One region of the Alkalibaculum bacchi genome, then DNA from elsewhere that is predicted to be linked to it. Evidence: riboswitches for the same ligand, from Rfam matches in the RefSeq annotation. Region 1 holds a riboswitch; each other region holds the start of a gene.
What was found. Region 1 has a riboswitch for cobalamin ahead of cobT (nicotinate-nucleotide--dimethylbenzimidazole phosphoribosyltransferase). Riboswitches for the same ligand answer to the same signal wherever they lie in the genome.

Region 1 (7,835 bases):
GGTCTCCATTTAATTTTTCGTTTAAAGCATCATCGTATAAGGTGTCAAAATATAAGTTTTTAATGAGATAGCTTTTTCCTTGAGAATGTACATCCATAGGAAGGAATTTTTTTAATCTTGAGTGTAGTGTTATTCGAGTTTCCTGTGAAATGGAGTGTTTGTATTCATTTCGGTAATATTTTTCTTCCAAGTTTTAACCTCCTCTTTTAATTGTCTGTAGCATTAGTTTAAATGAAAAGAAGAAAAGCTTCTCCGAAAAAAGGCGTCAAAATTAAGGCAAAAATTACGAAATAAAAGCGTAGCCATCAGCGATCAGTCATCAGCTATCAGTATTCTAGGGCAGGGCTTTGTGGGTCAAAGATTTCAATATTGCATAGGATGATTAATCAGTAGATAGGATTGAATATAGAGGACATAAAGAAAAAAGATGGATCTAAGTCCATCTTTTTAATATATTACGAAAGTTCTACTTTTCAATTTAACTACTTCATTATATGTGATTGAATCTTTGACCTATGAGACTTGAGCCTAGCATTGATAGCTGTTAGCTGATTGCTAATGACTAAAGTGTCAAAGGCACTTTCTTGAGAATGATCTATTTAATTAAAAAATATAGTAAAAGCCGTTCCCTTAAGGCTTGATTGGACTTCTACTCGGCCACCGTAGGAGGTGACTATGGATTTGACGATTGAAAGGCCTATGCCGTGGACTCCGTTTTCTCCCTTATAAAATCGATCAAAAATACGAGGAAGGTCTTCCTGGCTGATTCCAGGACCATTATCTTCAACTTTAATGACTATTCTACCTTGAGTTTTTCTACATGTGATAATTATTTTACCTCTAGAATATCGTAAGGCATTAGATAATAAGTTTTGAAAGGCTCGCTCTATAGACTTTTCATCGTAAGTAAAAAGTACTGGATCTTCATCAAACTCGTAGCTTACTTTTATGTTTTTACTTGTAAATAAAGAATGGTATCTTTCAGCTGCATAAGATAAAGTTTCTCGCAGATCATTTTGTGTAGTAATCATATCCTTTGATCTAGACTCTAATCGGGAAAGGTAGATAATATCTTCTACTAATTCGCTAAGTTTATCCGTTTCATCCTTTATGATAACACAGGCACTGTTCTTTTCTAAAATATCAAATTGAATGCCTTCTGCATTGGTTTTAATGATTTGCAGGGGTGTTCTCAATTCATGTGAAACATTTTGAAAGAATGCTCTTTGCTCTGCATCGTATGCCTTTAATTTTTTTGATGTGTCATTCATGGGATTTTTTAGATGATGAAGCTCTAAATCGTCAAATTCATCTTCTATGGTTTCATATTTGCCTTCGCCAATTTTCTTGGCAAACTCTGATAAGTATACAATGGGCTCAGTAATCCTTGACCCAATTACATAGGTCATGAGTACAGTTGTCAATAAAGCAAGAATCATGATAATCCATAAAATACGACTAAGATTCACTTTAAATTCATTCATATGAGACATATTAATAAAATTGACAATATAGAATTGATCTAAATCCATATCGGATTTAGATATTGAAGTAAAATAATACAGTCCTGAGTCTGTCGAAAGCTTTTGTATTTCACTAGTATCTAAGTTGATTTTTTGAGCTTTTATTTCTATTGTAAAATCCTGCAAGTCTCTATTGTCGAAGTACTTGTCTAAAGATTGGGTAGGGTGTAGTATAACATAATTTGATGTTAAGACTACTGTTTCGGCTTTTCCCATAGGAGTGCCATTAGGCTTTGGCTTATGAGGTATTTGTGGTTCGCTGCCGCTGTCCATCGGACCTTGCACAATGTAATCTCTAGAATTATGTAATACCTCATTTGCATTGTTTTTCATATACTGAGAAATCAAAAAATCAAAAACCATAGAAATAAATATAAATACAATGAGTATGAGTAGGATTACTCTAGAAATAAGCCTAAATTTTATGCTTTTTTTCGTATCTTTCAAGGGTCAACCACCTTCATAGTAAAGCCAAAGCCCCATATGGTTTCTACTTTTGTATTGGTATGGACGAGCTTTTTTCGGATTCTGCGCACGGTATCGTCACAAGCACGAGTTTCAATGTCTTTTTCGTAACCCCATATTTCATTGAGCAGTTCTTCTCTTGATACTGCTCGATCTGCATTTTCAATCAAATAGAGTAGAAGATTGTATTCTGTAGGTGAAAAGTCTATAAGAGCACCATTAACGGTGATTTTCATGGCCTTTCGGTTAATGGAGATTTGACCGAAGGTAAGAGAATTTTCCTGTTTTTCATCGCTTTCTTGTAACTGTTTGTCTAGTTTAACTCTTCGCAGTATGGCCTTTACCCTCATTACTAAGGAGATGGCACTAAAGGGCTTCGTAAAATAATCATCGCTACCTAGATTGATCCCTGTTGCATAATCTAAATCGCTGTCTTTTGCTGTAAGGATAATCATATGTCACCTCATTTTAATTATAATAGATTATGACGGTAGAAGTTACGAAAATTTCACGCAAATAATGAGAAAATTTCTATAGTTTAATATGATCGACAAGAGAATAATATGATAAAGTCTTAATCTATAAATTTAGTTTTTTACCCTTTAGAGGTAAATTAAGAGCAATTATGTTATAATACTCTATCATGATCTAACGTCAAGGAGAACAGACATTGAAAGAAGTAAATTTATTAACAGAAGGTAGCATACAAAAGACACTATTAAAATTGGCACTACCCATTATGGGGTCCTCTTTTATTCAAATGACCTATAGTTTAGCTGATATGATTTTTATTGGCAAGCTAGGCAGCAAAGCTGTAGCAGCAGTTGGTACTGCTGGTTTTTTTCCATGGTTGGCTATGGCTTTTATTATGATACCAAAAATTGGTGCAGAAGTAGGCGTGGCTCAGTCTATAGGAGGAAAGAATATAAAATCTGCTCTAGAGTTTATTAGAAGCTGTTTGCAGCTAGTTATTTTTCTGGCTCTTATTTATAGTACAGTTCTCATAGTATTCAAAGATTCACTAATTGATTTCTTCCATTTAGGAGATCCTTCTGTTATTCAAATGGCTAAGGATTACTTGCTCATTGTCTCATATGGGATGATTTTTACATTTTTAAATCCTGTGCTGACCGGAGTTTTAAATGGGCATGGAAACAGTCGAACGCCTTTCTATATTAATGTCATAGGCGTTATTACAAATATTATTCTAGATCCCCTTTTGATTTTAGGAATAGGACCATTTCCTGTTTTAGGAGTAGAAGGTGCAGCAATTGCCACGGTTTTTGCACAAATGATTGTGACTTTTTTCTTGTTTAAGGCAGTTAAAGCTCAATTATCCTATACCTCTAAAGTGGGTTTTTTTCAAGTACCTAATTGGAATATACTAAAAAAAGTATTTACATTGGGTCTACCAGTTGCGTTGCAAAATGGACTTTTTACTTTTATATCTATGATCATTGCAAGACTTATAGCTCAGTGGGGTCCTGTACCTGTAGCAGTACAACAAATAGGATCTCAAATAGAATCCATATCTTGGAATACAGCGAATGGTTTTTCTACAGCTTTAGCGGCCTTTGTAGGTCAAAACTATGGAGCGAAAAAGTGGGATCGAATCAATAAAGGCTATCATATCGCCGTGAGGATTATGACGACTATAGGACTTATTACTACGGTTTTACTGATTTTTGGTGCGAGGCCAATATTTAGCATATTTTTGTCTGAAAAAGAAGCCATCTATTATGGAGTCAAGTATTTGAAAATACTTGGAATTTCTCAATTGTTTATGTGCTTAGAAATTACAACAGCTGGTGCATTTAATGGATTAGGAAAAACAGTACCTCCTTCTGTTGTGAGCATTGTTTTTACAAGTCTTAGAATTCCAGCAGCAGTCCTTCTTTCATCTAATGCGGTACTAGGTGTTACTGGTGTGTGGTGGAGTGTAAGTTTAAGCAGTGTGATTAAGGGAATTGTTTTGGTTGCGTGGTATATTATTTACTTAAACAAGGTTAAGGAAAAGAACCATTTGGCTGTAAAAGAAGAAATCTATGAACACTAAATTTTAGTATTTACATCTTAACTAATAAAAAACCAGTAGAGCTGGTTTTTTATTAGTTATTTGATATTATACGAAATATTGGTTACTACTTAATAATGATTCTAGTGTTAAATAGCTTATGAGGAATCTAGAATACTTGGATTGGAGCTGGTAGTTAGCTTGATACGTGTCTTTGACCACCGAAGCCTAGTCCAAGAGCACTGGTGGCTGATTGCTGGTTGCTGATGGCTACTTTTTGTTGTATAAAATCAAGCAAAACCAGGTGATGATATTATGACCGTTTAAAAAGGACATATTGTAATTTTCGCATATTTCCGTTACGATTATGGTCTGACTTTCAATACAAGGATACATCCTATCTTTGTGTTTACAAGGGCTATCAGGATATGTACATTTTTCACATATGCTACAGGATTCTGCTGTCAAAATTAATATGTTCTCATCCTTAGGAAAGACATCTTTTCTTATTTGGTTTACAATATCAATGTGTTCGCCTCTTGTTGAAAGGCTTTCTTCCATATTGAGTATATCTTTTACTTCTGAAACGGTGCTAAAGATAAAAGCGTCCTTATATGCTAAGCACCTTTCTCTACATTCTTCTAATGTACCCACTGCTGGTGGGCAGGACCAGGACTTTCCATATTGAGGACATTGAACTTCACATATGGTTCTTACATTAGGGTAAAAACTTAATTCATTTGTATCAAAAAATGCGTACTCAAATATAGGATATTCCGTAATTTTCTTTTCAATTTCTTCCTGAGTAATCATAGTATCTGCCTCACTTTTTTATTTAATATTAATAATTATATCACAAACAGGTTGCAGATTGCTGTCAATGAGAGAGGAGTTTAAACTAAATAGATAGAAATTAAAGTCACACTATTGACTATTTTAATCCATTTGGTATAATATAAATAAATTAAAATATGTAAGCAATTTTAGGTGCCTCATATGAGGAGAATAGGGAAACCGGTATTAGTTCGCCCTACGACGAAGGAGTTGTTGGCGAACTTATGTAAGGAAATCATAAATTTAAGATTTGTAGATTTCTACTGCTTAAAGTCCGGTGCGGACCCACCACTGTAATGACGAGCTCACGCTAACCACTGGCTAATGCTGGGAAGGGGCGAAAGGGCGTTTGAGTCAAAGCCAGGAGACCTGCCTAAGATTGAGAAGCCTTTCCTGAAATGGGAAGCGGCGGAGATGACGGCAAAGTCCCGACCACAATAAATAATATTATTGTGGCGGGACTTTTTTTCGTGAAACAGCGAGCCAAGCGAAAGCATAGCTTTCGCAGTAGACATGAGACGGAACAGGCAAACGGCTTGCCGATTTGACTGAGGAGTCTCGTGGATACGAAATGAAAGCTATGCTTTCATTTGGCGAGCGTCGCGACCGAGGAAGATTGATTATTTAGCTTTTGCCACAATCTAATAATAATTCTAATCTGGAGGAGATATAAAAATGAATACAATCAACGAAAAATTTCATAATTTGAAAGATGTGAAAAGTGCAAGTGAAGCAGAACTTGAAAGTGCATTACAAGAGCTTACAAGTAATATTACAGGGTTAGACGAAAAATCTATTGCAGGTATGCAAGCTCGTTTAGATGCTAAGATTAAACCTCTTCGAAGCTTAGGGGTATTAGAAGATATTGCTCAACAAATTGCAGGAGTTCAAGGCACTGCTCAACCTAAGATCACAGGAAAAGCTGTACTTTTAATGGCAGGTGATCATGGCGTTGTAGCTGAAGGAGTAAGCGCTGCACCTCAAGAGGTTACGGCTGAATTGTTTTATGCTTATATGAATAAAAACGGGGGAGTCAATATTATCGCTCGAAGTGGAGGAGGAGACGTTATCGCAACAGATATCGGAATCGCTGGTCCACTAAATCCACCAGAACTCATGGCTAGTCGAGTAAAAAATGGCACGGATAATATGGCTAAAGGACCTGCAATGAGTAGAAAAGAAGCTCTTCAAGCTCTTTTTACAGGTGCAAAAGTTGCTAGAGATGCTATAAATTCTGGCATAAATCTTTTGGCTACAGGGGAAGTTGGAATAGGGAATACAACACCAAGTTCAGCTCTTATTTCCGTATTTACAGGCTGCTCTATTGAAGAAGTAACTGGGCGAGGAACAGGAATAAAAGATGATGCTTTAATACATAAACAAGAAGTAATTAAGAAGGCAATTCAAATCAATAATATCGATATAAAAGACCCTGTTGGCACTCTTGCAAAGATTGGGGGACTTGAAATTGCTGCATTAGTTGGAGCAATATTAGAAGCAGCTTATAAAAAAGTACCAATTATTCTAGACGGTATTATTTCAACAGCTGCAGCATTAACAGCAGCTCAGATTGCACCAGTGGCAACAAAGTACATGATTTCATCCCATAGCTCAGAAGAAAAAGGTTGTCGTATCGGACTACAGCAATTAGGACTAGAACCAAGAATTGCATTTAATATGAGGCTTGGAGAAGGAACAGGAGCGGCTCTTATGTTCCCAACAATAGATACAGCACTAAGAGTGGCCGATGAAATGGCTACTTATGAAGCGGCTGGAGTAACTACAGGAGATTATTAAAAAATGCCTTTGGCGTTTTTTAATTCTCAATTCTAAATTGATCATTGCGCGAAGCGCATACCCGCCCAACTATATAAATTTGTAAGCGAAACAAAATGACTTTTATCATAAACCACTTGACAACACGGACAAATCGTGCTATTCTGTTGCAAACCGTTGAAGCGGAGATAACGGTGATCATGATCCCAAAGAGAGTCCGTGTTGCTGAGAATCGGGCGGAAAACAAGTCATCAAATGGACCGCTGAGGGCGCAGTCAAAGGGTTTCGATCTGAGTATTCTGCGACGTCCGGCACGCGTAAGTGGCCAGGGATATGATGGTATCCTGAAAAGAGTACGGGATTTCCGTAAATCAAGGTGGCACCGCGGATAGCGATTTATTCGTCCTTGACAGAATTAAAATTCTGTCAGGGGCGTTTTTTTTATGTAATAGGAAAGTTGTACTTTTGACCCTAGCTGCTGCTTGAGTCATCCTATGTTAGGGCCAAATCTTTGACCCATAAGACTTGACCCTAACACTGATGACTGAAGACTAGCCGCTGGTAGCTAAGCTATTCTTATTTCCCTGGCAGATAGAAAAGGAGCAAATATTATGCAGGTAAAGCCAAACTTAAATGAACTGAAACAGTTTGCGAAATCCGGGCAGTACAAAACTGCGCCAGTATGTATGGAAATCTTATCGGATTTCGGGACTCCTATTCAGGTGCTGCAGATACTGAAAAACGTATCCACTCACTGCTATCTCCTGGAATCTGTATCTGATCACGAAAACTGGGGCCGGTATACGTTTCTTGGTTATGACCCAAAGCTGGAAATCACTTGTTTAGACGGTCAGTTGCGCATCGGTTCCATGCGATTTGAGACGACCAACCCGGGAACATACATCAAGCAGATCATCGAGGAACACAAAAGCGCACGTCCGGACGGTATGCCTCCGTTCACTGGGGGTCTGGTAGGGTATTTTTCCTACGATTATCTCAAATATGCTGAGCCGTCCCTGCAACTGGACGGCAGAGACACAGAAGGCTTTAATGATATTGACCTAATGCTCTTTGACAAGGTCATCGCCTTTGACAATTACCGACAGAAGATTATGCTGATCGTCAATATTTCTCTTGCCAACTGTGAAACGGAATACAACCGGGCGTTACTGGAGCTGGCACAGATGGCGTCACTTTTGAAAACTGGAACGCCCAGAGAGGAG
Region 2 (7,835 bases), on a different contig from region 1:
TCTAGGCCTTTTCTTTATTGTTTTATTAATAGACTTGTTGCTAATTTTTGTTGGATTATTTTTTAGAGGGGGAGCAGATGATTTTGTCTTTGGACTGTTGTCTATGAACTTACTATCCTTATCTATTGCTATCCTTTCTATTGCGTATTTAGTGGGAACAACTATAAGAAACAGAGAAGCAGCTAATGGCATTGCAAATATTCTCTCCCTTGGCTTTGCTTTTTTAAGTGGAGTTTTCGTTCCTAAAGAATTACTCGGAGAGACCGCCCTGCAGATCGGAAAATTTACGCCTACCTATTGGTTTGTTATGGCAAATGATTTTATATTTAATTTGAGTAACTATTCTTTTGATAATCTTTCAAATATATTAATTAGCATGGTGGTGCAATTAGGTTTTGGAGTAGCTTTCTTTGCTATGGCCCTAGTAATCAATAAAAAAAATCGCACATCAGTAGAATAAAAGCGCCTGGGTGCTTTTATTAGCAATTAGCGGCCAGCAGCCAGCCATTAGTATTTTAAGGTTGGACTTTGCGTGTCAAAAGTTAATTTTGTATAGGATACAAAAATAGAAGCTAAAATAAAAAAATATTATCATAAAATCAAATAACAAATGCTAGCTAGAAGAAGAAATCTAACTAGCATTTGCTCATTTATAAGAAAGTACTGATCGCTGACGACTGGCCGCTAGTAGCTGTTATTAGGGTTTTAATATCACTTTAATACAGTTATCTTTCTTCTTATCAAAAATCTTGTAAGCGTGTTCGCCTTCTTCTAAAGGAAGCGTATGTGTAATGATGTCTGTTGGGTCAAGTTTTCCTTCCTGGATGTGTTTTAATATAGGTTCTACATAAATGTGTGCTGGGCATTGGCCCATTTTTAAAGTGATATTTCTCGAGAAAAAATCACCTAAGGGAAACATATTATATCGCCCTCCATAAACACCTACTAAAACCACAGTTCCACCTTTTCGAACACATCTAGATGCGATCTCAATAGCAGACTTTGAACCACCTTGTAGTTTTAATAGGGTTTCTATCTTTTCAAAGTTTGACATGGTTCCATCCATGCCTACGCAATCAATGACCACATCTGCGCCTCCATGGGTAATTTCTTTTATATATTCACCAGTGTCATCGTGTTCACCAAAATTAATGATCTCCACTCCGTCGTAGGTTTTTGCGTGGTTTAATCTATAATCTATATTGTCTACTCCTATAATTCTCTTAGCACCTTTTAATGCAGCCCATTTCATGGTATTTAAGCCAACTGGTCCACATCCTAATACTACTATAGTATCGTTTTCTTTTACGCCTCCTACATCTACACCCCAGTAGGAAGTTGGCAGAACATCTGTAAGAAAAAGAACCTTTTCATCTTCTAACTCTTCGGGTACAGCAAAGGGACCGAAATTAGCATAGGGAACCCGTAAGTACTCTGCTTGACCTCCATTATATCCACCGAAGGTATCACTATAACCAAAGTAAGAACCACCCTCATTATATTCATTGGAATTGTCACATTGACTGGTTAAATCGTGCTCACAATACCAGCAGTGACCACAGGAAACTGGAAAAGGCACTATTACCCTTTGACCTTTTTTTACTCGTTGCACATCTTTACCAACTTCTTCTACAATTCCCATAGTCTCGTGACCTATTACGGTTCCCTTTTTTGTATTAGGAATAAAACCATGGATTAAATGTAAGTCTGAGCCACAGATAGCAGTAGATGTTACTTTTACGATAATATCATCATCTTTTTCAATTGTTGGATCAGGCACCTCTTTAACCTTTATATTTTTCATGCCTTCATAAACCATTGCCTTCATAGTACGCCTCCATTTTATTGACTTTAGATAGTAACACTAGTTTTTCCTACTAATATTTTCTTATCCATGAACAATAAACGAGGCAATTCAATAAAATAATAAGAGGGCGCAGATAAGAGTAAATTATCTTGTATAGAAAGTAGGGAGATTTATGGATATAATTGTTCAAAAATATGGTGGGACTTCTGTGAACAGTCCTGAATTAAGAGATAAAATTGTAGAAAATGTAATAAAAGCTCGGGAGGACGGTATCGCTACGGTTTTGGTCGTCTCAGCTATGGGTCGAAAAGGAGAAGCTTATGCAACAGATACCCTACAGAATCTTATTCCTGCTCATTATAAGGATTCTAGATTTATGGATATGCTTATATCTTGTGGAGAGATTATATCTACTACAGTCATTGCAACCCATCTTATGGATTATGGTATTGAAGCTATTTCATTAACGGGAGGTCAGGCAGGCATTTTAACAGATAGTACTTATGGTTCCGCAAATATCGTAAAGGTAGATGGTACTTATCTTCAAGAGCTTTTAGAAGAAGGGAAAGTACCTATAGTTGCAGGATTTCAAGGACAAAATGAAAAAGGAGAGATTACCACACTAGGTCGAGGAGGTAGTGACACTAGTGCAGTGCTACTGGGAATTACATTAAAGGCAAAGAATGTAGAAATTTTTACAGATGTAGATGGCATTATGACAGCAGATCCAAAACTGGTACCTAATGCAAAACTTATTGAAGAAATCAATTACGACGACGTGTTTCAATTGGCTCAATATGGTGCAAAGGTAATCCACCCAAAAGCAGTAGATTTAGCAATGCAATACAATATACCTCTAAAGGTAATCAACACAAGTAAGTATGGAGAAAGTATTGGAACCTTAATTAACAATCATCCTACAAATTCAGCTGGTTTAGTAGCGGCAGTAGCCCACGAATACGGTAAAATTCAATGGAGCTTGTCTACTAAGACAAGGGATAAAGAAATATTTAAACTCATGGCAAGTAATAATATTAGCATAGATATGATTAATATCTTTATAGATCAAAGCGTATTTATAACAAATGATATACATAAAGAAAAACTGATAAAAATATTAGAGGAGAATAAAATTGATTATAAATACGTAAATCATTGTACAAAAATCACCATTATTGGAAGCAAGATTAGAGGAGTACCTGGGATAATGGCCAAAATTATGGCTTCTCTTGAAGGAGATATATCTATTTTACAAACATCCGATTCTCACACTACTATATCCATCCTAGTACCTACAGATGTAGCTAATAGAGCTGTAAATCTGTTACATGGATCGTTTAATTTATAGTACTATTATTATATTCTAGAAAAATAGTAAATATAAATTGACATATAAGTAACTATGTGATAAGTTTTAAATGCAATAATTATTTATAGTTAAATACAAAATCTAATCATACAAGTTCCGTAAGGATTAATAGAGAAGCCGGTTCGATTCCGGCACGATCCCGTCACTGTATTAGGGAGTACTTTGTCATTATGCCATTGAGTCATTAACAAAATGATTTGAGAAGGCGATAAAGTGCGATGATCTTAAGTCAGGAGAACTGCTTGTAATGATACTTATTTGTGATTCTTACGGGAGATAAGAAGCATGTTTTTTTATTGCTATTGAGCTGCCTAAAGGCAGCTTTTTTGCATTAATTAATGAGCGAAGCTTTCGTAGTAGGTTTTTAAATAATTTAACATATAGAAAGCGGTGATTGTTATGCTAAAAGGACAGATTGTTAAACGATTTCTTCAAATCGTTATTGTTTTGTTTGGTGTAAGTTTTTTGAGTTTCCTGCTCATCTACATGGCCCCGGGAGATCCAGTACGTGCTATGTTTGCAGTGAGTGGCAACATCCCCCCTGAAGAAATTCTGGTTGAAATAAGGGAGGAATTGGGTCTAAACCGTCCATTTCTCGCCCAATACGGTAGTTGGCTAATGAAATGCTTACAAGGAGATTTTGGCACTTCCTACACACATGGTAAACCAGTTGCCCAGCTCCTGAGAGCCCGAGTAATGCCTACTTTGCAGTTATCACTCCTGTCCTTACTTATGATGCTAATTATGGCGATTCCTCTAGGTGTGCTTTCCGCTATTTATCAAAATCGACCTTTGGACTATATTATACGGGTAGGTAGCTTTTTTGGGATTTCCATGCCTAATTTTTGGGCTGGGTTGCTGCTACTCTACATAGTATCGTTGAAACTAGGTTGGTTGCCCGTAGTGTCTGCGGAAATGGGACTGAAAAAAATGCTATTGCCAGCGTTTACCTTGGCCTTTGCTATGGCGGGGAAGTACGCACGTCAAATTCGTGCTTCTGTGCTGGAGGAGCTAAAGCAGGATTATATATCTGGCGCTAGGGCTAGGGGAATCAAGGAATCTACTATTCTGTGTAAACATGTAATACCTAACTCCATGTTGCCCCTCCTTACCTTGCTTGGATTATCCTTGGGCTCGCTGCTAGGTGGCACTGCTATAGTAGAGGTGATTTTTTCTTTTCCGGCATTGGGAAGTCTTGCGATTTCAGCTATTACATCTATGGACTACCCCTTAATACAGGGCTTTGTCCTATGGATTGCCATGATTTATATGCTAGTTAATCTGGCGGTTGATTTTTCTTACAACTATCTAGATCCCCGCCTTAGGAAAGGAGCGTAGACTATGACCAATAGCAAACGGCAGTTTATCTTATTTTTAATTTTGGTTCTAGGTATTGTAGTAGTTGCAATTCTGGCTCCTGTATTGGTCACTCATGATCCCCAGCAGGCGATCCTTACAGAGGCTACCCAGGCGCCTAGCAGTGAACACTGGTTTGGCACAGATCGCATGGGACGAGATCTGTTCTCACGGGTTATTTATGGAACACGAACCTCCCTGTCATCAACATTGCTTCTCGTGATCAGTATTTTTACGGTGGGAGGTGTGCTGGGTATTGTGGCAGGTTATGCAGGGGGAGCGGTAGATGCAGTGATTATGCGCATCTCCGACATGATGGTTTCCTTTCCTGGGATGGCGTTGGCTATAGCTATGGCGGGAATAATGGGCCCCAGTATCACTAATGCGGTCATTGCAATCACCATGGTCAGCTGGACCAAATATGCCCGTTTGGCCCGTAGCTTGGTACTAAAAACTAAGTATGAGGATTATGTGTTGGCGGCTAAAATATCCGGCACTAGAACTCGCTATATTCTTTGGCGGTACATGACCCCTTCGGTCTTACCTACATTAATTATCACTGCGGCTACCGATATGGGTGGCATGATGCTGGAGTTGGCAGCCTTTTCCTTTCTAGGATTAGGGGCTCAATCAACTTCTATCGAATGGGGCTATATGCTTAATGAAGGTAGAGCCTATATGGAATCAGCTCCATGGCTAATGATCTATCCTGGACTGGCTATATTCATTACGGTGGTCTCATTTAATTTGCTAGGCGATAGTTTGCGGGACATTCTTGATCCACAAGACAGCAGCAAAAAACAATATTTTAGTAAGCAAAAAAAGGAGAGAAAAAAACATGAAAAATTAGCGTTAAAAAGGGAGAAATTATCTATGAAAAAGTGGATTAAAGGCGCAGGTCTTTTGTTGATCACTCTCATGATAACAGCAAGCTTTGCCGGTTGCGGCAATGACAGCACTAAAGACGATGCCGGCACAACAAATGACAGCCAAGCCGACACAACACACCTGAACTTCGGTGTCTACAATTATTCGGATTCATTGGATCCTGCCACCAATACGAATTCCAGCTGGGCAGCGATGCGTTTCGGTATTACCGAATCTCTGTTTATATTTAACGACCAGGTTGTAGCAGAAAACAATCTTTGTGATAGCTATGAAGTCTCCGATGACTATCTTACTTGGACCTTACATATCCGGGATGGTGTGAAATTCTCTAATGGCAACGATATGACTCCTTCTGCCGTAAAAGCTTCCATCGAGAGACTGTATGCCGAGACAGACGCGTCTCAAGGGGGGACAGGAAATTCCAACCCAGAGAGTTACCTTACTTATAAATCCATTTCAGCTGATGATGCGGCTGGTACGGTGACCATCGTTTGTGAAAGCCCCACCTCAAATATTCCAGGAATCCTTGCATATCCCTACTTTGCCATTATCGATGCATCTGTAGCGGACAAGGAAATTGTCGGAACAGGTCCATACAAGGTTGATAAATTCAACCCTGGTGTCAATATAGATATGTCATCTAATGAGCGCTACTGGAATGGTAAAGTACCTTATAAAACCGTCAATATTATGTTTATTGATGACAGTTCTACTAAGACTATGGCTTTAAAGAGTGGTGATATAGATCTGACTGAGAATATTACCACTGTTAGCGATCTGGCTACTTTGTCTGAGGACAGTGCTTACTATGTCTCTACTGCGGCTGGCGTGCGTACGGCTAATTCCTATATGAATTTTAAGGGTGTCTTGGAAAATGAGGCACTGCGTCAAGCAATAATAATCGCTCTGGATATTGATACAATGTGTGATATTACTGTAGGTGGCATGTACACCCCTGGTTTTTCGGTACTGCCATCCTCTTTGGCTTACAATTATGACAAACTGAATAATCCGTTTTCCTTCAATAAGGAAAACGCCATAAAAATACTGGATGATGCGGGAATCGTTGATAGTAACGGTGACGGCTGGAGAGAGTTAGATGGGCAAAATATTGATTTAGATTCGGTAACATTTACAAGTCGTAATCTCAACGAGTTTGCAGAGGCTAGTGCTTTGTTACTGAAGGAAATCGGCATTAAAGTGACGGTAAATATTCGTGACTATGATACGGCCTTGGCTCTGCTCAATGCCGGTGAATTTGACTTATGGACTTGCAATACTCTCACTGTAGGCGTAGGAGATCCACAAGACTATTTAAGCAATTGGTATTCTAAGAACTCTAGAAATTTTGGATACTATTCTAGCTCCGAATATGACGCTGCCTTCGAGGAGTTGATGATAGAGATGGACGACAATCGCCGCCTAGAGCTCATCACTGAACTGCAACAAATTCTCATTGATGGTGCAGCTACCATTGTATATGGTTATTATAATAGCCGTATGTTCAGCGATATTAGCAAAGTGACCGGAGCAGACATTGCTACTATTGACTACTATTGGTTGACTACCGATATTAAGCCGGCGAGGTGAGGTAATGCTTGACTACCAAAGTGTATCCGTCATTTATGGTGACAATAAACCATCTCTTTCTGATTTTACACTAAGGATTCAAAAAGGTGAGATTGTGGCTCTGGTAGGAGAGAGTGGAAGTGGAAAAACCACCGCCATCCGTGCTGCAATGGGATTGCTGCCGAGTGGCGGTCAGATTGTAAAAGGGGATATCCGTTTTGACGGACAATCCCTTTTATATCTTACGGACAATGAGTGGCGAGCCCTGAGAGGTGGCAGCATGTCTATGATCTTTCAGGATTCGGGGACCATGCTCAACCCTATACGCACCATCGGCAGTCAATTTATAGAATACATACGCACCCATAAACAAAAAACGAAAAAAGAGGCTTGGGAAATGGGATGGATGATGCTGGAGCGGATGGGATTGCCTCATAGTAAAACTATTATGAAATCTTACCCTTTCCAACTTTCCGGTGGCATGCGCCAACGGGTGGGTATTGCCATGGCTATGGTGTTTGAGCCTCGTATTTTACTGGCAGATGAACCTACTAGCGCCCTGGATGTGACAACTCAATCCCAGATTGTACGGGAGATGATGGGCTTGCGGGAGAAATTCGGCACATCTATATTACTGGTAACCCACAATTTAGGAGTAGCTGCCTATATGGCGGATCGGATTCTTGTAATGACTCAGGGCAGTATCGTCGATCAAGGCGATCGACAGGCTATTTTAGAGCACCCTAGTGCCGATTATACTCGTGATTTGTTGGAATCAGTACCGTCAATGAGGGGGAAACGATATGTCTGAAATAATATTAGAGGGTCGAGGTCTAACTCGGCGCT
Region 3 (7,835 bases), on a different contig from region 1:
TCTTCTACTTGATAAGAAAGCTCTTTCTCTTGGATCGTCTGTTAAAACAGATACAAGAGACATATTCGCAGTCCAAGATACATTCCAAACTGTATGACTGATGATAAAACCTAAACTAATAATAATTGCGGCAAGTGTAGGGGAGCCAATGTTCGTAAATTGGAATATATAGAATAGCACGACAAATGGTGGTCCAACTAATAACCATGAACGGTATTTTCCCCATTTTAGATTGGATTTGTCTAAAAATACTCCTGCAACCAATGAGCTGACAATATCCGCGATTCCAGTGATTGTAGTGATTAACACGACTAAAGCATTTGGAAGCAATGCATAGTTGGTTAAGAACGGTGTAAAATAAGATGTCTCGACGAATGTCATAAAAGAAAAACCAGCATCTGCAATACCAAAGAAAGTCTTAATTTTGCTGTTGATTCTTCTACCCGCCTTTTGAATTTTGTCCATTATTTCATCTCCTCTTGTCTGTAAAGCATTACACTTTTACATAAAAAAGCACCATGAAATGGAATGAATAATAGAGTATTGCTAGTAAAAACGTAACAAAGGTATCGCTTTGCGATACCTTATAATAATCACAATAATTTTCTGTATTCTTACTATATCTTATGTATATTCATAGGTGTCTTTTATACCAAGTGTTGCTCTACAAAATTTATATTTATATAATATTATATTCAATTAAGATTGTCAATATGTCGCAAGATATAGAATTTTATTAATCGTTCTGTTCCTAGAATTACTTTTCTATAAGCTAAATAATTAAAAATTAAGAAACAATTAAGAAACATAAGCTTACTTATTTTTTTGTATGTTGTATAATATTGCTAGGAGCATTGTACGGAGTATTCAAATAATAAAAAATATAAAAATCGCTTAAAGCCAATAATTCTTATAAGATTTTGTATTTTGAGTGAGGTAAAGGAATGGATTAATAATATGAGAAAAAGAATAGTATTATTTTTAATAATTTTAATATTTTTATCATTGATATTTATTGTATTACCAAAGATTGGGTTTTATACATTCGTATTTGATCAAGGAGAGTATGAACATTCCGATGAATCTTCTACTGAAAGAATTTCTGATTTAAATGAGCTGAGTCCCAAAACTAGGGAATTGGCCCTTGAATTTTTAGAAAAATGCGAAGAAAATGGACTTAATGTGCGGATTACAGAAACCTATAGAACGCAAGCTCGACAAGATATACTATATGAACAGGGCAGAACTACACCTGGTTTAGTGGTTACATGGACGAAAAACAGTAAACACACTAAAAGGCATGCATTTGATATTTGCGAAGACGATACGGATGATCCTTATGGGGATTTAGAGTTTTTTAGGAAATGTGCAGAAATAGGTAAAGAAGTGGGGTTTACTCCAGGTTATTATTTTGATGAAGTGCAAGATATGCCTCATTATGAATTAAATAGATGGTGGATACAGTAATCACTTGTTCCTTATTTGTGTGATAAAAAGATAAGGGAATTAATATTACTGAAATTGATACATTAAGCAGAAGGTTCAAGAAATGAATAATACAAAGGAGGAAATAATATAATGGCCGAAATTAAATTTAAACTTGTTGAAACGATAGGGACAATATCTGAAAGCAATAAAGGTTGGGTAAAAGAGCTTAATCTGATTAGCTGGAATGAACGAGCACCTAAATACGATTTAAGAGATTGGGCACCAGATCATGTGAAGATGGGGAAGGGGATTACACTTTCTAAGGATGAATTGATTGTATTGAGAGATATCTTAAATCAGATGGAAATATAAAACCGCAAAGCCATTTGTATAATGGCTTTGCGATTTTATAATGTACTAGGAAACACCTACTTTTGACCCTAGCTCCTGCTCAGTCATCCTGAGCGCAAGCGAAGGATCTAGACCCAAAAGGGATACCCAAATGCTAGTGACTAAAGACGAGCGACTAATGCGCCACAGACGCTTTCTTGTATATGTGTTAATGGTAATGAAAAGCTTAATTATATATAAGTTTAAAGGGTTCGTATAAATGGAGGGGTTACTTATGAAGATTTTACTTGTAGAAGTAAATATAAGTGAGGGACGAGATGGAGCTAAGATAGAACAAATAAAAGAATCGTTAATGGTAGGTAATGATATAGAAATTATAGATTTAAATTCTGATAAGGACCACAATAGATCTGTATTCACTTATAAGGGAGAATGTGAAGCTGTTTTAGATGCTACAAAAAGATTATCGAAAAAAGCTATTGAACTTATCGATATGACGAAGCATAGAGGAAGTCACCCAAGAATGGGAGCAGTGGATGTAGTACCTTTTATACCTATATTAAATATGACTGGTGAGGAAGCTGTAGAAATTTCTAAAGAATATGGTAGGTATATGGGCAGCTTAGGCGTACCAGTATATTATTATGAGGATTCAGCCATTAGGGATGATCGAAAGTCCTTAGTTAAAATTAGGAAAGGTCAATATGAAGCACTAGCTGACAAAATGAAGGACGAAAGCTGGAAACCAGATGAAGGTCCATTTGAATTTAATCCTAAGAGTGGAGCCACTGTTGTAGGATCAAGATTTGCCCTATTAGCATTTAATATCAACTTAGATACTGAAGACTTAGAAATAGGAAATAAAATCGCTACTGCTATAAGAGGATCTTCTGGTGGATACCAGCATGTCCGCGCTATTGCATTAGAAATACCAGACAGAAAGATGATTCAAGTATCTATGAATTTAACGAATTATGAAAAGACGCCTATACATAGAGTATATGAAACAATAAAGTTTGAAGCGAGCAGATATAATGTAAATATTTCAGACACAGAGTTAGTAGGGCCAGTTCCAGTATATGCGTTAAGAGAATTACTTGATTTTTATATTAGATTAAAAGATTTTTCTACAGATCAGATTTACTTCTGACTGCGATATATCCGTTATATGAGAGTAAAGAGTAATAGTGTATTAGATATTATATTCTAAATTTCGCTATATCGTTAAGCTTTACAAATCAAATTAAAATGTTTATAATATTGTTATAACAAATACATATGTATGAATCAGGTGCCTTAATAGGAGAATAGGGAATCGAGTGAAAATCTCGAGCGGACCCACCACTGTAAATGAGGAGCAATGTATATTATCCACTGGTAACGGGAAGGAATATATTGCCGTGAGTCATAGCCAGGAGACCTGCCTGTATCATAGAATTCGTAAGCGACGGTAAAGTTTATGATCAATTTTATATTGGTCATAAACTTTTCTTTTTTTCGCGAACTAATGAGCCAAGCGAAGGTGAAGCTTTCGCAGGATTCTTTTTATCATACGCACCAAATAGTTTACTAATTTGACGCGTATGATAAAAAGAATCCGTAAATAAAAGCTTTAGCTTTCATTTAGCGAATGGCGCGACCGAGGAATCGGCCTAGCCGATTTCGAGGTGTAGAAAAATCAACTCATATGTCCACGTAAATGAAAGTTTTTATTTTAATATAATAATTTATTAATTTAAGGAGGAAGTTATGAACTCATTAATTCAAAACACTCAAGTCACTAAAACTAGGAAATTAGTTTACACAGCTTTATTAATTGCATTAGCATTTATAGGAGCACAAATTAAAATTTTGGGCTCCATCGCATTAGATGCATTGCCAGCCTTTTTTGCTGCTTTACTATTAGGTCCAGTAGCAGGTGCAGCAGTTGGGGCAATAGGTCACCTGCTCACAGCTATGACAAGTGGTTTTCCTATGTCTATCCCTATTCATTTAGTCGTAATGTGCACCATGGCTTTTATATGCTGGTTATATGGTTATCTCAACAATCGCATAAATTTAATTGTAAATAGTACTATTGCAATTATCCTAAATGGAGTAGGTGCAACTTATTTATCTGTATTAATCATGCAGTTATTAGGAATGATTCCAACTGTAAAAGAGTTTTTTTTCATGTTGGTAGGTCCCTTATTACTGGCTTCAACAGTTAACGTCCTTGCAGCTGCTGTTTTATACAGTTTGCTAAAGAAGAGAATTTAACTAAAACTAAATTGGCGAACAGGTGAGTATATTGAAGGTAAATAAATTTAGAGACTTAACATTAATGCACATAAATGAAGAAACAATGATGGTATTAGCATGTGATTCTTGTGGTGGAATAGGTATGAAAAAGCATGATGCGCTAGAAACACCACAAGAAGTAGTTGGGTACCTTACAGCAGGTGTGGCTTTAAGTGAATTATTAGCTTTTCGAGCTAAGCCAATAACCATAGTGAATAATTTTTGTGTAGAGATGAATCCTACTGGGGAAAAAATTATCGGTGGAATAAAGAAGGCAATTACTGATTGTGGATTAGATCAAGAAATGCTCCTTACAGGGAGTACAGAAGAAAATATGCCTACTGTACAAACATCTATAGGTATAACGGCTATAGGCATGATTGATCTTAAAAACTGGACGAAGCCAAGGACCTATAAGGGAGATGACCTTATTGTGGTTGGAAAGCCTAAGGTAGGGTCAGAAGTGCTAAAGTCTAAGGAAATACCCAATATCAAAATAATAAGCCTAATTAAAGATATACTAGGGATCAACGAAATACTTCCTGTCGGTTCAAAGGGCATTGATTATGAGATAGGGGAGCTTTGCAAAAGTAACGATTTGGATTTTAAATATACACAGACAGTAGAAGTAGATATAAAAAAATCTGCTGGACCAGTCACTTGTTTTATCATATCAGGACAGAAAGAAACCATATTAGAACAACTAACAAAATACAATGTATCTTATTCATATTTAGGGTGTTTTATTGAGAAATGCTAAGATATGAATGAATAAAAAACACCTAATATACTAGTATTTCTTTGGCAATAGTCAATAATCTACAATTATTGTAATCAAACAAAAATTCAGACTATAATTTGGTGCAAGGACTTATATTAATGTTCTACATGAGCCTTATCCTTCTTGAATATCAAGGAGGGTAAGGCTGGTTAAAGTGATACATTAACTCAAAAGCTACTATAGGTATCTATTATTTTCTAACATTTATCTCAAATTGTATCTTTAGCATAATCTTAGATGCTCATGCTAGCTAAATAGAAGTAATTATACATACACTTAAAAATCTTAATAGAGAGTGAATAACATTTGTTTATACATAACTACAAAAGGGATTTATATTATGGTAAAGTAGACTTATAATGCAATTATTATTAAAAATTTATCAAGTGGAGGATTTAATGGGTAAAGGCAATCATAGCAAATCAAAGTATAAGAATAAAGGCTGGTTAGATACACTAAAAAGCATTGTAATTTGTGGAGTATTTGGCGGCGTATTAGGTTTTTTTATAGGCGATTTTTTTAATCCATGGTTAAAAAGCGACAATATATTCATTGGACTTTTGAAGTTTTATGGCCTAATCATATTGTTTGTTATTGGATATATAATACATATTATCATTCATGAGGCAGGGCACTTGATTTTTGGATTGTTAACAGATTATACTTTTGTTTCTTTTCGAATAGGATCTATCACTATAGTAAAAGAAGATGGAAAGCTAAAAACAAAGAAATTTAATATACCTGGTACGGCTGGACAATGCCTTATGATGCCACCCAAAATAAAGGATGGGGAATTTCCGTTTGTTCTCTACAATTTAGGTGGAGTCATCATAAATTTACTCGTGTCCGCATTATGTATATCTACGATAGTTCTTATTAAAGAAATGGCATTTGTTTTAGAAGTTATATTATTATTGGCTGCATTCGCTGGAATACTAGCAGCAGTGACCAATGGTATTCCAATGAAAATTGGAGGAGTTCCCAATGATGGACATAATATTTACTCTATGCTAAAGGATGAAGATGCAAGGAGAGGGTTTTATGTTCAATTAGAGGTAAATGGACTACAGAGCTTAGGGATTAGGATGAAAGAACTACCTTTAAGTAAATTTGTGCTAAATAATAATGCAGATGTAAGCCAGCCTCTTAATACGGCTATGAGATTAATGGAATACAGCTATCATTTAGATCACCTAGATATAGAATCTGCAAAAACATGTCTTCTTTCTCTTACAGAACATATGGACCGCATTGCACTTCTATTTGTCAATGAAATAAACTGTGAAAGATTGTTTTTAGAATTAGTTACAGATTGTGATAAATCTACGATAGATCGTCTCTATAATAAAAAGTTAAAGAAATACATAAAAGCATCAAGGTTTCAGATGAGTAAGAAGAGACTAATGATGGCATATGAGATTTATTATACTAAGGACATAAATAAGGCATTGCAATTTTATAAAGAAGGCAAGAATTTAGCTTCGAATTCTCCGGTAAAAGGAGATGCGGATATGGAACTTATGCTCTTAGACTGGTTAAAGGTAAAATTATTATAATCCTAATTTTGTATTTCATCCTAATTTATGTGACTATTGTATACAATAATTATTCAGGAATTAGAATGATTTCAAGAATTCCCTATTTAGAAACAGGATGAACCTCATCAAAATATGTATTGAGATCAGAAAATTTACGTACTAATTAACCATAATACATTAGCTATATCGTAAAAAACGATCCAAGTGAATGCTGCTCAAGTATACAAAGAAAACAAGAATCATACAGTTGTAGTATATGCAACTAAAGAACTGTAAAAAGTGGAGTATAATAATTTAATATATTCCACTTAAGTTAAAACGAACAAAAAGATATTGATATTATATAGAGTGGATAGTGTAGTCCACCCTATATTAAAGTTATTTCTCTAGAGTAATTAACCAAACAGCTTGCTAATTATTTCAATTGCGCTTACAATTTTAGCTTCCCTTTTTGGATGGGTCCAATTTACGATTGCTGTTCCAGCTATAATTGCTCCCTTGGATTTACAAGCCTGTTTTATCTGATTGATTGCCCGTTTGCCGCCCATCTGGGGAAATGGTAAGAACTGAGTAACCAAACACGCTACCTTTTTATTTTCTAATGAACTTATATGGGTAAGATAAGCTCCTAAAATAGGCGAGATAGAAAAAGCTCTCACAGGTGCTGCTAAAATTACCCCATCATACTGACTCACATCAGGTATTGTCCCTAGGTGAATTTTTGTAGGGTCCACCTCATTAAGGTTTTCTTCGCCTTCTGTTTGGATCCTCTCAATTTTCACATCATGACCTCTCTGGACAAGCTTTTCTTGTATTCCTTCAATGACGGAATAGGTGTTGCCTGATTTTGAATGAACGATAATGCCAATTTTCATTATTGCCTCCTAATTACGTATTTGCACATTGTATTACTACATTATACCTGAATTTGTATCGATAAAATAGTAAATAATTGCTAAATATGTAATTTTATAATTAAAATAAAATAGTAAAGTTTTTTACCCGTGAGACCTGACCCTAGAGCACTAGCAGCTGAAAGCTAATGGCTGGTTGCTAATGATTGTAATCTAAGTCAAAAAACAAAAATCCACTCATCACATTCTGGGGAACTGGTTTATTTAGTTCTACAATCCACACCTCCACTGGTGGCCGATCTTCCCTACATCCTGATAGATATGCAATTTTTAGACTGTCAGGAGACCAGTCCACAAAGGCGGAAGCAGGTATTTGATCAATTTTTGCTATCTTATCTGTAGTAAGCTCCATAATTGAAATAACACCATCTTCATCAATATAAGCAATTCTGTTGTTATTAGGGGACCAAAAGACTCTCGAATTTCTTCCTGCATTATCCACTGCTAAATAAACTTCGTCTCTTGACTGAGGTTTGTATAATACAATATAATCTCTAAATTGGTCTGTTAACAGTAAGGCAATTTGCCCTGAGACACTTGGAA
Region 4 (7,835 bases), on a different contig from region 1:
GAAGAGTACGGTGTAAAATTAGCAATAGAGAATACTTTAAATAATGATATAATACATATGTTATTAAGTGAAATTCCTTCCCAAAATTTAGGACTTTGTTATGATTCCTCCCATGATTGGATACAAGGGCAGAGCTGTGGTGATTTATTAGAAAAATGGAAAAAGAGACTTTACTGCACTCATTTGTCGGACAACAATGGAAAAGAAGATAAACATTGGATTCCAGGAGATGGAGAAGTAAGTTGGGAAAAAATTATTCCTAACATTATAGATTCTCAGATCAATTTCATTACAATGGAATTATTGTCAAGTAAAATAAAGATTGAGGATCCTAAAAAATACTTAAAGACAGCTCATAAATCATTAGAACAGATTCTAAATATGAATGATTAATTAAATATAGATCAAAATAGACCTATATTTGGTAAAATTTAATAAAAATATATAGAATAATGTTATAATAAGTTCAAAATGTGTCAATTATAAAAATATACAGGTATATTATTCCTGTTGCTTTGATAAAAATTTGCAAAATTTTCAAACATATGTTAATATATAAAAACTAAACAAATGAGAATGGATGAAGTGTATATGAGGTATAGAAAAGGATTTGAAACAAAAGAGAACATTATTAATATATCAAGAAAGCTCTTCTATGAACTTGGGTATACAAAGGCAACAGTTCAAAACATAGCTGATACTGCAAATGTACCCTTAGGATTGATTCCATATTACTTTAAAACAAAAGATAATATCGTTTTGGAGATTAATTCTAAGTTCTATATTGAGATTTACGAATTTGTCAGTGGAAAATTGCGCATTAGAAAAAATGCCTATTTAAAATTATTTTTAGTAACGTCAATTTATTACAGAATCATTTTAAGTGATGAAAACAACAAAAAATTCTTCTATGAAGTATTGAGAAATAAGTCTAATTTTAAAACATTAAGATTCAGTACAGAAAGATTATTTACCCTTATGAACAAAGAAAACAATAAGAACTTTACTGAGCAAGATTTAGACACTATAAAAATTGCTGAATTTGGCGCACGACGCGAATTGTTGTTAAGCTATTTTGAAGGTAAATATGATGTAGATCTTGAGTACTTAGTAAGCGTATTATCTAGCGTTACTGGTAGATTGTTTGGTATTGATGAAAATATAATCGCTGAGTACAAAGAAAGAGAACATATATTCAGCCAAGAGTACGATTATTCAAATATTAAGTTTCTTGTTTAAAAAAAGCTCGTTTCCGAAGGGAACGAGCTTTTTTTAGGTGGTCAGGTGGTCAGGTGGTCAGCAAAAACTTAACTGCTGAAAGCGGAACTTTAAAGCCACTATAAGTGGCTAAAGTACTGGTGGCTATTTTCCTGACCTTAGATCCTGCCTGACTCTTTAAGGCTAGCGACTAAAGACTAGAAACTAATGCAGTTCTCGCTTCTCCAATCATATATAAAGAACCTACAAAAATAAATACATCGTCTTTAGAGCCATTTAAAGCTATTTCTACGCCCTCTTTTATTGTTTTTAAAGGAGTCACATTTATTTCTGGGGATCTTTTCTTGATATGTTCTGCTAATTCTTGTGACGACATTGCTCTTGGATTATTTGGAGTTACAGTATATACTTTGTCTGAAATCGTCCTTAGCTTGTCAATCATAGGATCGTAGTCTTTATCTGCTAAAACACCAAAGAACAATGTGACCTTCTTATCTAAATATGTTTTTACCGTATTTACCAGTGAATCGATGCCATTTTCATTGTGTGCACCATCAATGAATATAGTAGGATTTTCTCGTAAGAGTTCGAATCTACCAGGGAAGCGTACGCTAGACATTCCACTTTGAATGGACTCTGTAGAGATATGGTATCCTTTTTCTTTTAGAACATCTAAAGCCGTTAAGGCAGTGGCACAGTTTAAAATCTGATGATTTCCAAGTAGGCTTAGTTTAAAGTCAAATGGTTCTAGATTTTTACTACCTTTAAAGGAAAGCTCTTGTCCTTTTAGAGAAGCGCTCTTTGACTCTACTATACTTGGATTAGTTGGATAAAACTCATTGTTCCGCTCTACACAGATTCCACGAATTTGTTTTTCTACTTGCTCACCTTGTGGATATAAGACTACATGTCCATTTTCTTTAATGATACCTGCTTTTTCAAAGGTGATTTCTTCTAATGTATTGCCAAGGTATTGCATATGATCAAAAGCAATAGAAGTGATGATGGATATTTCTGGCGCTTTAATGATATTTGTTGCGTCAAAACGACCACCCATTCCTACCTCTAAAGTTACCAGATCTACTTTTTGTTCGTAGAAGTATTGAAGGCCAATAGCAGTGACCACTTCAAACTCAGAAGGGTGTGAATAACCATCACTCATCATTTTATCTATAGATTCCTTCACCTTTCCAGCAACTCTGCCTAAATCCTCTTTTGAAATATGAGCGCCATTAATTTGGATTCTTTCTGTGAATTCTTCTAAATATGGTGAAATAAACAAACCAACTCTATAGCCCGATTCTTTTAAGACATTGCTTATCATATTGCTTGTAGAGCCTTTTCCATTGGTACCAGCAATGTGCACATATTTTAATTTGTCCTGAGGATTATCCATGTATTCTAATAATTTTCCAATATTATCAAGACCTAATTTGATACCAAAGGCATAAGTGCCATGAATAAATTCTAAAGCTTCATTATAATTCATTTAAAATAACCTCCTATTATTTAACGATGGTAGAACAATTGTTAAACGATTGTTCTTTATCAGAAAAGTTCTACTTTTTGACCCTGTCTCTTGCCTAGTTATAATTGGTGACCTAAAAGCTTTTACTTACAACTTACAACGTAGAACTAAAGTGCCCAAGGCACTTGTTCATCCATTGTTCATTTCGATTGATTGATTTTGCTTTTTTAACTTGAGAAACTTCCACTTCGTTTCAGCAGTAATAATGGCCGTAAAAATTAAGACGGAGCCTACAATCATATTAGGACTAAATAGATCTCCTAAAAAGATTACAGACATAATGCTACCAAAGAAGGATTCTAAGCTAAGCAGTAAAGCTGCATGGGATGGGGTAGTATATCTTTGAGCAATATTTTGAATGAGATAAGCCATAAATGTACAAAATAATCCCAAGAACAGCACTTCATTTATTCCACTATCTGGAATAAATAGTATAGGATCACTGGTAACCAACATAGTTACTAAAGAAAGTATAAAGGCTACACCTAACTGAATGACTGTAAGTTTTATAGGATCGTGTTTTTTTGCATAAATACCAACTGCTATCATATGACAAGCAAAGAGCAATGCACATATTAAGGTAAGTATGTCTCCTTTGTTTAATACAAAGCCTTTGTTTAAATCAAGTGTTAATAAGCCAATACCTGCAATCATTAAAATAGCAGCAAAAACACTGAATTTATCTGGTCTTTCTTTACTAATAAGCCAAAATAAAAAGGGAACCATCACCACATTAGTACCAGTTAAAAAAGCTTGTTTTCCTGCTAATGTATACTGTAAGCCGATGGTTTGCGTAGTAAAGGCTGAAAATAAAAAAAGTCCAATAATAAACCCTGCTTTTAAGTGTTCTTTATCTATAGTGATGACTTTCCTATAAAATAATATTCCCGTTAGCAAAGCTGCAATGCCAAAGCGAAGGGTCATAATATACATAGGAGACAAAGTGTCTAAAGCATTCTTTACAGCAACAAACCCACTTCCCCATACAAAGGCAGTTATAAGCAAGCCTAAATCACCTAATAACATTTTCTTGTTATTCATACAAAGAACTCCTTTATTGTCCATAGCACTATTTTATAAAAATAGCGCCCAATGAATATTTTAGCATAATAAACGTCAGTTAGATATTAATTTGTATTATTTTGCTAAATAAATTCTCTTTCGTATAGGGGATTATATAAAGGGAAAAATGTATTCAAGTCTTTGTATCTTCTCTTTAAGAGGAATACATAAAAGTCGCTGAAGCAATCTGCGACATATTTATGATATAATAATAAACGAATTTCTTTCTAGAGGAGGGATTTTTTGTTAAAGAAGAAAGACATAAAACAAGTATTAGAATTATTGGGAAAAGAGTACCCTGATGCTGGGCCAGCTCTTCATTTTACAACTTCTTTTGAATTGTTAATAGCAACGATTCTATCTGCTCAGTGTACGGATGTTAGAGTAAATATTGTTACAGATAAATTATTTGTAGATTACAATACACCAGAAGCTATACTAGAGTTAGGGCAGCCTAAACTTTTAGATTATATAAAAACATGTGGTCTCGCCAATTCAAAGAGCAAAAACATTATCGCTACTTGCTCTATATTAATAAATGAGTATGAGGGTCAAGTGCCAGATACTATTGAAGAGCTCATGAAACTTCCAGGAGTGGGAAGAAAAACTGCAAATGTAGTAGTGAGTAATGCCTTTGGACAAAATGCCATAGCTGTAGATACCCATGTGTTTCGAGTCTCTAATCGAATTGGCTTAGCAGAGAGTAAAGATGTCCTAAACACAGAGATGGATTTGATGAAGAATATCCCTGAAGAAGATTGGTCTGTAGCGCATCATTGGCTAATTTTACATGGTAGAAAAGTATGTAAGGCTCGAAAACCCTTATGCGAAGATTGCGTGGTAAAGGGATTATGTCTATATTATAAGGAGTTAATTTGTGATTAAATCATATAAAAGCTCAGTATATTTGAACTGAAAAATAAAAAAACCTCGCCCACAGGGTGAGCATTCGGCATTCGGCTTTCCGCATTCAGCTTTTTATATTGAAATTTCATAGGTTTTGTGTTAGCATAATCTTATAAAATAAAATAGCTCTATAAGGTGCAAATGCTTAATAGGGAAAGTGGTGAAAAACCACTACAGCCCCCGCTACTGTAAGTGTGGACGAAACTCTAATAAAAACCACTGTCTAAACGATGGGAAGGAAGAGTGGAGATTGAAACACGAGTCAGGAGACCTGCCTTAAGAAACTAGGAACTATCGGGGAGGATGGTGTTGTGCGTGTTTAATATGAAAACCTTCTCAAATGTAGAAGGTTTTGTTGCGTTAAGAAACAAATTATAATGAAATAACTGGAGGTAACAAAATGAAAACATTAAAAAAAGTACTAATACTAATGCTCGTCACATTAATGGCATTTACTTGGACAGCGTGTTCAAATGATAAACCACAAGAAGAGTCGACAGGAGAGGGGAATACAACAACCGAATCAAGTGACGGTACGGAAACTATATACCCATTTACATTTAAGGATACTGCAGATAACGAAATTACCCTTGAAAAAACTCCTGAAAGAATTGTTTCTGTATCTGCTTCTATTACAGAGACGCTCTTTGCTGTAGGTTTAGGAGATCAAATCGTAGGTAGAGATGAATTCAGTAATTATCCTGAAGAAACAAAAGAGATTGAAGTTGTAGGAAATTATGTAGAACCCAATACGGAACTTATCATCGATTTAGAACCAGAGGTTCTCTTTGTATCATCACCTATGCCTGAAGATGCAACACAACTTATCAAAGCTGCAGGGATAAAAACAATTGTCATTTCAGATCAAACAGATGTAGATGGTGTTTTAGAAAATATCCAATTAATTGGAAAGATTGGAAATGTTCAAGAGACTGCAAATAAACTAGTAGAAGACTTAGATATTGCTCGAAAAGAGATTACAGATAAAGTCAAAGACACAGAAGAGAAAAAGGTATTTGTAGACTTACAAGATTTTGTTTCAGTAGGAGCAGATACGTTCATTGATTCTATGCTACAGGAGATTAATGCAGTAAATATTGCAGCAGACTCTGATACAGCATGGCCAACTTTGACATTAGAAAAAATTGTAGATGCAAATCCTGATGTTTACATTTCATTATACCCTACAGTAGAGGAGATCAAGGGCAATGGTGGACTTCAATCAGTTGCTGCTGTAGAAAATGATAATATTGTTTATTTCCCATGGGGAACAGAAGAAAATGACATTTTATCTCGTTCAGGTCCAAGAGTAATGAAAGGTTTAGAATTTTTAGCAAAAGCAATTCATCCAGAAGCATTTTAAGAATAGTCGCTAGTTGCTAGTCACTAGCGCTTGGGTATTCCTTTAGGGTCATTTTGCCACTGAAGATAGTAGTGGTTTATAATTTAGAAATTACCTGCTTAATAAAATGATAGGGCAATCGTTGGTTGCCCTATGAATTTATTACTTTCTAGGATACGAAAGTGCTATTCTTGACCTAAGGACATACATAAGGGGAAAATATGAAAAAACGAATTCGAAAACACTCATTAATCACAATAATTATTTTAGCTTTTATTACCATTCTAGTTTGTACTAATTTAGGTGTAGCAAATATCTCAGTAGGGCAAACATTTCAGGTATTATTGCACAAACTTTTTAATATTGGGAATGTAGAAGGAATTAAGGCATCTACGATAGCGATCATATGGAATATACGACTGCCCAGAGTAATACTGGCTTTATTAGTCGGAGGCACCTTATCCATTTGCGGTGTTGCATATCAGGGAATCTTTAAAAACCCTATGGCAGACCCATTCTTATTAGGGGTCTCTTCTGGTGCTGCGCTAGGTGCATCTATTGGCATCGCCATGAACCTAAGTTTCAATGGTAAAGATCTTGTTTCTATACTGGCTTTTATCTTTGCTTTACTTACCTTATTATTAGTTTACAATATCTCTAAAATAGGCAATAAAGTACCTGTACCTACATTGCTGCTTAGTGGTGTGGCCATGTCTCAATTTTTATCTGCAGTAAATTCCGTTCTTATGATTTTTTCGGATAAGATGAGTCAGATTATCTATTGGACTATGGGGTCTTTTAATGGAAAGAGTTGGGAGCAAGTTTTGATTATTATCCCTTATGTAGTTATAGGCTTTATTATTCTTTATAGCTTACATAGTCAGATGGACATTATGCTCATAGGTGAGGATAGTGCTTCTCAGTTAGGCGTAAATACAGACCAACTAAAGCTTATCGCATTAGTAGTTACTGCGTTGATGACAGCTGCTACGGTTAGTATCACAGGGATTATCGGATTTGTTGGATTGATTATACCTCACGTAGTTCGAATTTTTGTCGGTCCAAAGCATAAAAAATTGTACCCCTATTCATTTTTGCTAGGTGGTATTTTTCTAATATTATGTGATACGGCAGCAAGAAGTCTTATGACTCAAGAAATACCTGTAGGTGTTATTACAGCTATTTTTGGTGGTCCGTTCTTTATATATCTTCTTAGACAGAGAAAACGTGGAGGCATATAGTATGAATAGAGAAGTATTGAAAATACAGAACTTAGAAGTAGCCTATGGGGAGAAAAAGATCATAAATGGGTTGGATTTTTCTGTCTATAAAGGTGAATTTGTAGGAATTATTGGACCTAATGGTACAGGCAAATCCACTTTAGTCAAAGCTATTACAGATATTATTCCAAAGAGCAGTGGTTCTATTCGCATATTAGATCATGAGAGTACAAGCATATCAAAAAAAGAACTAGCAAAACTTGTAGCAGTAGTACCTCAAGAGTTTAATATTGAATACGAGTTTACAAATTTAGATATCGTCATGATGGGCAGAAATCCTCATATAGATCGAAAACATAAGAAAACTTCAAAGGATTTTGAAATTGTACAAGAAGCTATGGAAATGACCAACACATGGCGTTTTAAGGATGCATTGTTTAACGAGTTAAGCGGTGGTGAGCGTCAAAGAGTAGTCGTGGCTAGAGCAATCGCTCAACAAGCGAATCTAATACTACTAGACGAGCCTACTTCTCATTTAGATGTCCATCATCAATTAGAA

Region 2: linked by a shared signal. The riboswitch ahead of nikB (nickel ABC transporter permease) and the one ahead of cobT (nicotinate-nucleotide--dimethylbenzimidazole phosphoribosyltransferase) in region 1 are both predicted to bind cobalamin.
Region 3: linked by a shared signal. The riboswitch ahead of DES36_RS10700 (ECF transporter S component) and the one ahead of cobT (nicotinate-nucleotide--dimethylbenzimidazole phosphoribosyltransferase) in region 1 are both predicted to bind cobalamin.
Region 4: linked by a shared signal. The riboswitch ahead of DES36_RS01800 (ABC transporter substrate-binding protein) and the one ahead of cobT (nicotinate-nucleotide--dimethylbenzimidazole phosphoribosyltransferase) in region 1 are both predicted to bind cobalamin.

The regions. Positions count from the first base shown of each region.
Region 1 is NZ_QNRX01000005.1:70,662-78,496, reverse strand. It holds gene DES36_RS05015 (polyphosphate polymerase domain-containing protein) at 1-190, opposite strand, end outside; gene DES36_RS05010 (sensor histidine kinase) at 600-1,970, opposite strand; gene DES36_RS05005 (winged helix-turn-helix domain-containing protein) at 1,967-2,443, opposite strand; gene DES36_RS05000 (MATE family efflux transporter) at 2,659-4,044, shown strand; gene DES36_RS04995 (DUF2284 domain-containing protein) at 4,273-4,815, opposite strand; cobalamin riboswitch at 4,971-5,227, shown strand; gene cobT (nicotinate-nucleotide--dimethylbenzimidazole phosphoribosyltransferase) at 5,512-6,633, shown strand; gene trpE (anthranilate synthase component I) at 7,224-7,835, shown strand, end outside.
Region 2 is NZ_QNRX01000026.1:12,048-19,882, forward strand. It holds gene DES36_RS13770 (ABC transporter permease) at 1-460, shown strand, start outside; gene DES36_RS13775 (zinc-dependent alcohol dehydrogenase) at 698-1,828, opposite strand; gene dapG (aspartate kinase) at 1,980-3,155, shown strand; cobalamin riboswitch at 3,251-3,436, shown strand; gene nikB (nickel ABC transporter permease) at 3,576-4,514, shown strand; gene nikC (nickel transporter permease) at 4,518-7,010, shown strand; gene DES36_RS13795 (ABC transporter ATP-binding protein) at 7,015-7,800, shown strand; gene DES36_RS13800 (ABC transporter ATP-binding protein) at 7,793-7,835, shown strand, end outside.
Region 3 is NZ_QNRX01000014.1:54,993-62,827, forward strand. It holds gene DES36_RS10680 (MFS transporter) at 1-465, opposite strand, end outside; gene DES36_RS10685 (M15 family metallopeptidase) at 958-1,467, shown strand; gene DES36_RS10690 (YdbC family protein) at 1,579-1,800, shown strand; gene ftcD (glutamate formimidoyltransferase) at 2,054-2,929, shown strand; cobalamin riboswitch at 3,052-3,221, shown strand; gene DES36_RS10700 (ECF transporter S component) at 3,529-4,038, shown strand; gene DES36_RS10705 (AIR synthase related protein) at 4,070-4,819, shown strand; gene DES36_RS10710 (hypothetical protein) at 5,200-6,396, shown strand; gene DES36_RS10715 (flavodoxin family protein) at 6,774-7,253, opposite strand; gene DES36_RS10720 (LysM peptidoglycan-binding domain-containing protein) at 7,432-7,835, opposite strand, start outside.
Region 4 is NZ_QNRX01000002.1:70,776-78,610, reverse strand. It holds gene DES36_RS01825 (sugar phosphate isomerase/epimerase family protein) at 1-393, shown strand, start outside; gene DES36_RS01820 (TetR/AcrR family transcriptional regulator) at 592-1,239, shown strand; gene DES36_RS01815 (bifunctional folylpolyglutamate synthase/dihydrofolate synthase) at 1,409-2,707, opposite strand; gene DES36_RS01810 (DMT family transporter) at 2,876-3,787, opposite strand; gene nth (endonuclease III) at 4,052-4,693, shown strand; cobalamin riboswitch at 4,831-5,007, shown strand; gene DES36_RS01800 (ABC transporter substrate-binding protein) at 5,115-6,077, shown strand; gene DES36_RS01795 (FecCD family ABC transporter permease) at 6,278-7,297, shown strand; gene DES36_RS01790 (ABC transporter ATP-binding protein) at 7,299-7,835, shown strand, end outside.